One region of the Streptomyces globisporus C-1027 genome, then DNA from elsewhere that is predicted to be linked to it. Evidence: riboswitches for the same ligand, from Rfam matches in the RefSeq annotation. Region 1 holds a riboswitch; each other region holds the start of a gene.

Region 1 (3,267 bases):
AGCCGTGCTGGGTGGCGAGGTAACCGGTGAGCTGTTCGGCGAAGTACTGCACCATGTCGTTGCGTTCGGGCTCGCCGTGCACGAGGACGTCGATCCCGGCCTTCTCCTGGAAGGAGAGGACCTCGCGGATCTCGTCCTTGATGCGCTCCTCGTACCCGGCCTCGTCGATCCGTCCCGCACGCAGGTCGGCCCGCGCGGTGCGCAGTTCGGTGGTCTGCGGGAACGACCCGATGGTGGTGGTCGGCAGCAGCGGCAGCCCCAGGTGCGCCCGCTGGGCGAGCGTCCGCTCGGTGTACGGCTGGGAACGGCGCCCGTCCGCGTCGGTGATGGCGGCCGTACGGGCGCGTACGGCCGGGTCGCGGGTGATCGCGGCATCGGCGCGGGAGGCCAGGTCGGCCCGGTTGGCGGCGAGTTCGCCCGCGATGGCGTCCGTGCCGGAGGCCAGACCGCGGGCCAGGACGACGATCTCCTCGGTCTTCTGCCGGGCGAAGGCGAGCCAGCGGGAGATCTGCGGGTCGATGTCGCGTTCGGCCTTCGCGTCCAGCGGGACGTGCAGCAGGGAGCAGGAGGCGGAGACGTCGACCCGGTCGGCGAGGCCGAGCAGGGTACCGAGGGTCGCGAGGGACTTCTCGTAGTCGTTGATCCAGATGTTGCGGCCGTTGACGACACCGGCGACCAGCCGCTTGCCGGGCAGCCCCCCGGCGGCCGCGAGGTCGTCGAGATTGCCCGCGCCGGTCTCGGTGAAGTCGAGCGCGAGCCCGTCGACGGGGGCCTTGGCCAGGACCGCCAGTGCCTCGCCGAGCCGCCCGAAGTAGGAGGCGACCAGCAGCTTGGGCCGGTCGGTGAGTCCGCCGAGGTCGCGGTAGGCACGGGCGGCGGCGTTCAACTCGGCCGGGGTGCGGTCCTGGACGAGGGCGGGCTCGTCCAGCTGGACCCACTCGGCGCCCGCCGCACGCAGATCGGCGAGGACCTCGGCGTACACGGGCAGGAGCCGGTCCAGCAGGGTCAGCGGCTCGAAGTCGGCGGCCACACCGGGGGCTGCCTTGGCGAGCAGGAGGTAGGTGACGGGACCGACGAGGACCGGGCGCGGGGTGTGGCCGAGCGCGAGGGCCTCCTTGAACTCGGCGACCTGCTTGGCGGAGTCGGCGGTGAACACCGTGTCCGGGCCCAACTCGGGCACCAGGTAGTGGTAGTTGGTGTCGAACCACTTGGTCATCTCCAGCGGCGCGACGTCCTGCGTACCGCGGGCCATGGCGAAGTAGCCGTCGAGGGCGTCGGCGCGGACCGCGTCGCGGTGCCGCTCGGGGACAGCGCCGACCATGACGCTGGTGTCCAGGACATGGTCGTAGTACGAGAAATCACCGGTCGGCACTTCGTGGACACCGGCCTCGGCGAGCTGCTGCCAGGTTCCCCGGCGCAGTTCGGCGGCGGTCTGCCGGAGGGCGTCCGCGGTGACGCGGCCCTTCCAGTAGCCCTCGATGGCCTTCTTCAGTTCACGGTTCTGACCCTGGCGGGGGTAGCCGTACACGGTGGCCCGTGCTGCCGCGGCTGCGGGCTTCGCTGTCACGTGACTCTCCTTCGCGAGCGTGTCTGCGGTGCAGATCCCGGGACGGGACGCGGACGCGAAGGGATGACGCATCGGGCGGACTCCGGGCCACGTCGAACCGTGCCCGTCCACCTGATGGTTCCGCCGACCCGCCCACGAGGTCACCGAGATCTCCGCACGCGAACGGTCGCGTGCGGGCAACGGGCAGGTCTTCGGACTCGCGGGCACGTCTGCCGGGGCAGACACCTAGTGGCCGTCGCTTCCCGGACCCGGTCGGGTCCAGTGCTGATGACGGCGGTCGTTCCCACTCACCGCTGCGGGGCAGTCCCGGATTCCCACCGGGTTCCCTCTTACGACACCCTGTCTGGCGGACAGGGCGAACCAGCTGCACCGGTCAGCCTAAGCGGACGACCGCCGGGCGCACATCGTTGTTCACACTTCGGACGGTGATGTGAGACACGGGGCGGCCTTTTCCGGCCGTCCCCGGCCCGTGTCGCCCGGGGGCGGTCCGGTGCGCGCGCCCGGCAGCAACGCGGCCGGGACCAGCGCGAGCGCGGCCGTCGCGGCGAGCACCAGGAGCGCCGTACTCATCGCCCCCTCCCAACTCTGAGCCCGTACGCCGCCGGCCGCGGGCAGCAGACCGGCGGCGACGGCGATGCCGAGCACGGGACCGATGTTCACGGCGGTCTGCTTGAGACCGCCCACCACTCCGGCGTATCCGGTCGGCGCGTCGCCCACCACCGTCCCGGTGGCCGTGACCATCACCGTGGCGTATCCGGCGCCCAGCAGCGCGAATGCCGCGCCCATCACCACCGGTCCGGTGCCGCTGCCGGTCCCGGCCAGCCATCCGGTACCGAGAACGACCAGCAGGACGCCGCCGAGCGCGGTGGTCCGCGCCCCCAGCACGCGCAGCAGCCGCCCCGCGAGCGGGGCGCCGACGATCATCATCGCCGTCAGGGGCAGGCTGCGCAGGACGCTGTCGAGCGGGTCCAGGCCCAGCGCGTACTGCAGGAAGTACGTGCTGACGAAGAGTGCGCCGAACATGCCGCTCGCGGTGAACAGCAGCATCGCCATGGAGGCGGTGACCGGCACCGACCGGGCGACCGCGGCGGGCACCAGGGGATGGTGGCTGCGGCGTTGGTGGCGGACGAGGACAGCCGCGGCGGCGGACGCGGCGAGCAGCCCTCCCACCGTGCGCCCGTCGGTCCAGCCGTGCAGTTCCACTCCGGCCAGGGCGTTCACGAGAAGGGCGAGGGCGACCGCGAGCAGGAGAGCTCCGCCCGCCTCCAGGCGGTGGGATGCGTCCCGGTCACCCCTGGCCGCCGGGACGCGGGCCGCCAGGCAGAGCAGGCCGATCACGAGCGCGGCGGGCACGTTGATGACGAACACGGACCGCCAGCCGAACTGCTCCACCAGGAAGCCGCCGAGCAGCGGACCGGCGGCTGCCGCTGCCCCGATGGCACTGGTCCGCAGGGCGACCGGCGGGCCGAGCCGGTCGGGCGGGTAGACCTGGCGCAGCAGCGCCAGCGTCGCGGGCTGCAGCAGGGCTCCGCACACGCCTTGTACGGCGCGCAGCGCGATGACCCAGCCGACCGAGGGCGCCACGGCGATGCCCGCGGACGCGGCCCCGAAGCCGAGCGATCCGGTGAGGAGCAGACGGGTGTGGCCGTACCGGTCCCCCAGCCGTCCGGCGAGGACGAGAAGACTCGCCACCGCGAGGA
Region 2 (3,267 bases), 6.2 Mb from region 1:
GGTGCGGGCGACGTTCACGCCGAGCGCGGCGGCGGCGTCCTGCCCGAAGGCGAAGGCGTCGAGCGTACGGGCGTGGGCCAGGCAGACCACCAGGCAGACGGCGAGGACGGCGGAGCACAGGGCGACCTCGCTCCAGCCGACGCCGCTGAGCGAGCCGAGGAGCCAGAACAGCACCCCGCGGGTCTGCTCGGCGTCGGCGGAGGTCATCACGACGAAGGAGGTGAGGGCGGAGAAGAGCTGCATCGCGGCGACGCCGGAGAGGACGACGCGGTCGGTGGAGCCGCCGAGGGTGTGGCTGAGCAGCAGCACCAGGGCGAAGGAGAGGAGCGCCCCGACGAACGCTCCGGCCGACAGCGACACCGCTCCCCCGCCGACCCCGAGGACGACCACGACGACCGCCCCGGTGGAGGCGCCGGAGGAGACACCGAGGACGAAGGGGTCGGCGAGCGGGTTGCGCAGCAGCGATTGCATCACCGTGCCGCACACCGCGAGCCCGGCGCCGCACACGGCGGCGAGGAGGGTACGCGGCATCCGCAGATTCCAGATGATGCCGTCCCGGATCGGGCTGAGGTCACTCGCGCCGAACCCGAGGTGCGCGGCGACGGTCGACCAGACGTCGGGGACGGAGATCCGGGCGGGCCCGATGGTGACGGCGACCGCGACGGAGGCCAGGAGGAGGAGTAGTCCGCCGCCCCACAGCAGGACGGTGAGCGGCGCGCCGACCCGGGCGGGAACGTCCGGGCGGGCGGCAGGCGGCGCGTCGGCCGTCTTCGCGGCCGTACGGCTGTCGGTGCTCACCCCGCGAGCCCGAAGTCGCGCAGTCCGGCCGCGACACGCTCCAGTCCCTCGACGGTCCGGATGGTGGGGTTCATGGCCTGGCCGCTGAGCAGCACGTAGCGGCGGTTCTTGACGGCGTCCATCGTCTTCGTGACCGGGTTGGACTCCAGGAACTCGATCTTCTTCTCGGCGCTCTCGGCGGTCTGCGTCGTGCGGCTGAGGTCGCCGATGACCAGGACGTCGGGGTTGCGGTCGGCGACGGTCTCCCAGCTGATCTGGGGCCATTCGTCATGGGTGTCGTCGAAGACGTTCTTCGCTCCGAGCTCCTTGGTGATGACGCCGGGGGCACCGCAGCAGCCCGCGAGATAGGGGGCCTTGGAGTCGGAGAACCAGTAGAGGAGGGAGGCGTCGGAGGCGTCGATGCCGTCGGTGGCCTTCTCCACCCGGGCCCGGAGCTTCTTCACCAGGGCGTCGCCGCGTTCGGGGACACCGAACACCTGGGCCAGTTCGCGTACTTCGGTGTAGACGCTGTCCATCGTCAGGGGTGCGGTGCGGGCCCCGTCGCCGCTGCCGCTGTTGTCCTTGCCGACGCAGTCGGCGGGCGAGACGTAGGTCGGGACGCCGAGCTTCTCGAACTGTTCGCGCGGGGCGACGCCGCCCTTGGCGAGGGTCGAGGCGAAGGAGGCGGAGAGGAAGTCGGGCTCCTTGTCGAGGACCTTCTCCGAGGAGGGCCGGTTCTCCGATATCCGCTCGACGCCCGCGTTGGCCTTCTCCAGCCCCTTCATCACCGGGTCGCTCCAGGTGGCGGTACCGGCGAGCCGGTCGGCCAGGCCGAGCGAGAGGAGGATCTCGGTGGACCCCTGGTCGACGGAGACGGCCTGCTGGGGCGGCGCCTTCACCGTGACGGTGCGCCCGCAGTTCTTCAGGGTGAGCGGGAAGCCCTCGGCCTTCTTCCCGTCGGTGGCTCCGGTGCTCCCGCCCTCGCCGCAGGCGGTCAGCAGGAGGAGTCCGGCCGCGAGCAGGGCGGCGGTACGTATCGGAGCGGGGGTGGCCGTGGACAGCACGAAGGACCTCTGTGTCTCTGGGCCCAGCCGCGGAGCCCGTCGTACGGTTCCCGTGCCCCGGTGCGGGCGCGGGTGCCAGCAGGTCTTCGGACTCGGGTTCGTCCGGGCGGGACGCCTTCCCGGAGCACGCGTGTGCTCCAGTGGCCGTGGCCCCGCCCGTCCCCCTCACCGCTGCGCGTCAGTTCCGGATTCGCACCGGATTCCCTGACCCCGTCGCTGGGGTTCGACTGGCCCCGGCAAGCTATCACGCGTCTTCTCGCAGCTCGGGCGCGGTGCGGTGGGTCACGGCCGCGGGGCCGGTACGGCGCGGGGCCGGTACGGCGCGGGGTCGGCCCGCCGTACCGGCTGTGCGGATTCCGCTCGGGCAGGCCCAGGGCCTGGCGCCACCTTCCCGTCGTCGCCCGGCAGACGGGAAGGTGACGCCGGCCCCTACGGAGCCTGGAGGGCGATCACCGCGTTCTGGCCGCCGAAGCCGAAGGAGTGGCTGACGGCCCGTCGTACGGGGACCTCGCGCGGGGTCTTGGTGACACAGTCGATGGCGAACCCGGGCTCGGGGGCGTCCAGGTTCGCGATCGGCGGGATCACCCCGTGCTGGAGCGTGAGGATCGTCAGGCCCGCCTCGATGGCGCCGGCCGCCCCCATGCAGTGGCCCAGTACGCCCTTGGGGGCGGTGACGGGCGGCCGGTGCGGGTAGGCCCGGCCGATCAGGGCGGCTTCTGTGGCGTCGCCCTGCGGGGTCGACGTGCCGTGCGCGTTGACGTGGTCGACGTCCTCGGCCCGCCAGCCCGCGTCGCGCAGCGCGGCGTCGACGGCCGCCCGTGCGACCTCCCCGGCAGGGTGCGGGCTGGTGGGGTGATGGGCGTCGGTGGTGGCCCCGGCGCCCGCGATCAGCGCTCGGGGAGAGGCTCCTCGGGCGCGGGCCTCCTCGGCCCGCTCCAGGACCATGATCGCCGCGCCCTCGCCCATGACGATCCCGGTCCGGTCGGCGGCGAAGGGGCGGCAGAGGCGGGCGGGGTCGCCGTCCCGCGGTGCCGCGGCGCCGGAGCGCGCGAAACCGGTCATGGCGACGGGGAAGACGATCGACTCGGTGGCCCCGGCGATGGCGATGTCGCACTGGCCCAACGTGAGCATGTCCCGGGCCACCGACAGCGCGGTCACCCCGGACGAGCAGGCGGTACACGGGGCCAGACTCGGTCCGGTGGCCTTCATCGCGATGGCGATCTCGGCCGCAGGCATGTTCGGGATGGTCAGCAGGATGCCCGAGGGCGAGGTGGCCTCGGGGCCGCGTCGCTCCAGGGCGACGGCCTGTTCGGTGAGTCCGGCGGATCCTCCGCTGCTGGTGCCGACCACGACGGCGACCCGGGTCCCGTCCCAGTGCGCCGGGTCGAGCCCGGCGTCGGCGACCGCCTCCCGGGCGGCCAGGAGG
Region 3 (3,267 bases), 5.0 Mb from region 1:
CAGCGGTGTCCTGGCCCCCGGCTCCAACCCGCCCATGTGGGTCATCGTCTCCGCCGGTGTCGCCATCGCGCTCGGCACCTACCTCGGCGGCTGGCGCATCATCCGCACCATGGGCAAGGGCCTGACCGACCTCCAGCCGCCGCAGGGCTTCGCCGCCCAGACCAGCGCGGCGACCGTCATCCTGGCCTCCTCGCACCTCGGCTTCTCGCTCTCCACCACGCAGTCCTGCTCCGGCGCCGTGATGGGCTCGGGCCTCGGCCGTAAGGGGGGCGTGGTCCGCTGGTCCACCGCCACCCGGATGTTCGTCGCCTGGGGTCTGACCCTGCCGGCCGCGGGTCTGGTCGGCGCGGGCGCCGAGTTCCTGACCAAGCAGGGCCCCTGGGGCATCGCCGTCACGGCGGTCATCCTGGTGGGCGGCTCGTTCGCCATCTGGGTGGCCTCGCGCCGCCAGCCGGTCGACCACACCAACGTCAACGACACGGACGGCGACGAGCCCCAGGGCGTCGTCACCACGGCCATCGCCGCGGTCCAGCCGCCGCCCATCGGAGTCCCGGCCTCCGAGCCCGAGCTCATCTCCAGCATCCCGGCCCCGGCTTCGGCGCCCGACGACCCGGCCCGGCCGCCGGCCAAGGTGTAAGGACAGATCCGCATGAAAATCGACTGGGCAGCTCTCGCCTCCGTCTTCGGTGTCAGCCTCGTGGTCACCGTCGCGCTGGTCGGCCTCTTCACCCTGGGCATCGTCGCTCTCTCCAAGCAGTCCGCCACGGCCGGAGGCAGCGCCTCCGGCGGGTCGGTCGCGCTGGCGCGCACCGGCGCGTACGCCTGCTTCGCGCTGTGCGTCGCGGCGGTCTCGTACGGGATCTATCTGATCGTCGCCTGACGCCGCACCCCCGCGTTCCTCGCACTCCCTTCGGGCCGGACACACCTCGTGTGTCCGGCCCGATGTGCGTCCGCCCACAGTGGAGCCTCGCAGGTCAACAGCGAGTTGACGGCTGTTCTCGGGGCGTGGTGGACTGCCGGAGCCATTTACGGCGACAGCAGAGGAAGCCGGTGCGAATCCGGCGCGGTCCCGCCACTGTCACCGGGGAGCACTCCCCCACACCGGACGTCACGGCTCGCGGTACGCGGGCTGGAAGGCCGGGGGAACTGCGGATCCGGGAGCCAGGAGACTCTCGTCGTCGGTCACGTCGAACCAGGGCGCGGACCCTGAGTGAGGACCTACGCCATGCCCGGCCGCCGTGCGCCCTTCCCTGCGCCGCTTCCTGTGCCCCTCCGTGCCGGAACGCCTCTTTCCGCGACGGGCTGAGCCGTGCGTGCCGATCGCATCTTCGCGTACGGCGCCACGGCCGGGATGGTCGCCGACGCGCTGCTCGGCGATCCCCGGCGGGGCCACCCCGTCGCCGGATTCGGCCGCGCCGCGGCGCGGGTCGAGTCCCTGTTGTGGCGTGACGACCGTGGCCGGGGCGCGCTGCACACCCTGGTGTGCGCCGGAGGCGCTGTGGGGGCAGCCGCGCTGACCGCCCGCGCCGTACGGGGACGCCCCGCGCTCGCCGTCGCGCTGACCGCCGCCACCGCCTGGTCCGTCGTCGGCGGTACGTCGCTGGGCCGCGAGGCCCGCGCGATCGGGGGCGCGCTGGCCGCCGGGGACCTGGAGGTGGCCCGGGAGCGGCTGCCGCATCTGTGCGGGCGCGATCCGCACTCCCTGGACGGGCCGGGGATCGCCCGCGCGGTCGTGGAGTCGGTCGCCGAGAACACGTCGGACGCCGTCGTCGGCGCGCTGGTGTGGGGGGCGATCGGCGGGGTGCCGGGTCTGGTCGGGTTCCGGGCGGTGAACACGCTGGACGCGATGGTCGGCCACAAGTCGCCCCGTCACCGCCGCTACGGCTGGGCCTCGGCCCGCCTGGACGACGTCGCGGGGTGGCCGGGCGCCCGGCTGACGGCCGCGCTGGCCGTGGTCGGCGGCGGGCGGCCCTCGGAGGCCGTACGCGCCTGGAAGGCGGACGCACACCGCCACCCGAGCCCGAACGCGGGGCCCGTGGAGGCCGCGTTCGCGGGGGCGCTCGGCGTACGGCTGGGCGGCACGCTCGCGTACGCGGGGCGCGTCGAGCACCGGCCGGTGCTGAACGGGGCGGCCGGGCGGGAGGTCCGGGGCGCGGACATCGAGCGCGCGGTGCGGCTGTCGCGCCGGGTCGGTGCGTTGGCCCTGGGGGTGTGTGTGGCGGGCCGGCTGGCGGCGGGCCACCTGGCCGCGCGGCGGTCGGTCGCGGGGCGGAAGCGGGGACGGGCATGAGCGGTGCGACACGGTGGAGTGCCGTACGGGAACGGGGGCGGGCATGAGGGGCGGCGGGCTGCTGGTCGCGGGAACGACCTCGGACGCGGGCAAGAGCGTGGTCACGGCGGGCATCTGCCGCTGGCTGGTGCGCCGAGGGGTGAAGGTCGCGCCGTTCAAGGCGCAGAACATGTCCCTCAACTCCTTCGTGACCCGCGAGGGCGCGGAGATCGGGCGCGCCCAGGCGATGCAGGCGCAGGCCGCCCGGGTGGAGCCGACGGCACTGATGAACCCGGTGCTGCTGAAGCCCGGCAGCGACCGGTCCAGCCAGGTCGTCCTGATGGGGAAGCCGGTCGGCGAGATGAGCGCCCGGGGGTACCACGGGGGCCGTCAGGAGGCGCTGCTCGGCACGGTGACCGACTGCCTGGAGGAGCTGCGGTCGACGTACGACGCGGTGATCTGCGAGGGGGCGGGCTCCCCCACCGAGATCAACCTCCGGCGCACCGACATCGTGAACATGGGGATCGCGCGGGCCGCCCGCTTCCCCGTGCTGGTCGTCGGGGACATCGACCGGGGCGGGGTCTTCGCCTCGTTCTTCGGGACGACGGCGCTGCTGAGCGCGGAGGACCAGTCGCTGGTCGCGGGCTACCTGGTGAACAAGTTCCGGGGCGACGTCTCGTTGCTGGAGCCGGGGCTCGACATGCTGTACGGGCTGACCGGGCGGCGGACGTACGGGGTGCTGCCGTACGCCCACGGGCTCGGCATCGACGAGGAGGACGGCCTGCGGGTCTCCCTGCGGGGTGCGGTGCGGGAGTCGGTCGTGGCGCCGCCGCACGGGGAGGACGTGCTGCGGGTCGCGGTCTGCGCGGTGCCGTTGATGTCCAACTTCACGGACGTGGACGCGCTGGCCGCCGAACCGGGCGTCGTCGTGCGGTTCGTGGACCGGGCGGAGGAGCTGGCCGACGCGGATCTGGTGATCGTGCCGGGGACGCGCGGCA

What was found. Region 1 has a riboswitch for cobalamin ahead of metE (5-methyltetrahydropteroyltriglutamate--homocysteine S-methyltransferase). Riboswitches for the same ligand answer to the same signal wherever they lie in the genome.
Region 2: linked by a shared signal. The riboswitch ahead of WQO_RS01895 (ABC transporter substrate-binding protein) and the one ahead of metE (5-methyltetrahydropteroyltriglutamate--homocysteine S-methyltransferase) in region 1 are both predicted to bind cobalamin.
Region 3: linked by a shared signal. The riboswitch ahead of WQO_RS07085 (cobalamin biosynthesis protein) and the one ahead of metE (5-methyltetrahydropteroyltriglutamate--homocysteine S-methyltransferase) in region 1 are both predicted to bind cobalamin.

What each region holds. Positions count from the first base shown of each region.
Region 1 covers NZ_CP013738.1:6,624,034-6,627,300, reverse strand. Annotated here, with positions in the region: gene metE (5-methyltetrahydropteroyltriglutamate--homocysteine S-methyltransferase) at 1-1,567, opposite strand, end outside; cobalamin riboswitch at 1,733-1,947, opposite strand; gene WQO_RS29250 (MFS transporter) at 1,979-3,267, opposite strand, start outside.
Region 2 covers NZ_CP013738.1:469,455-472,721, forward strand. Annotated here, with positions in the region: gene WQO_RS01890 (FecCD family ABC transporter permease) at 1-798, opposite strand, end outside; gene WQO_RS01895 (ABC transporter substrate-binding protein) at 795-1,841, opposite strand; cobalamin riboswitch at 1,902-2,088, opposite strand; gene WQO_RS01900 (beta-ketoacyl-[acyl-carrier-protein] synthase family protein) at 2,271-3,267, opposite strand, start outside.
Region 3 covers NZ_CP013738.1:1,619,355-1,622,621, forward strand. Annotated here, with positions in the region: gene WQO_RS07075 (inorganic phosphate transporter) at 1-637, shown strand, start outside; gene WQO_RS07080 (hypothetical protein) at 650-880, shown strand; cobalamin riboswitch at 1,015-1,192, shown strand; gene WQO_RS07085 (cobalamin biosynthesis protein) at 1,310-2,290, shown strand; gene WQO_RS07090 (cobyric acid synthase) at 2,334-3,267, shown strand, end outside.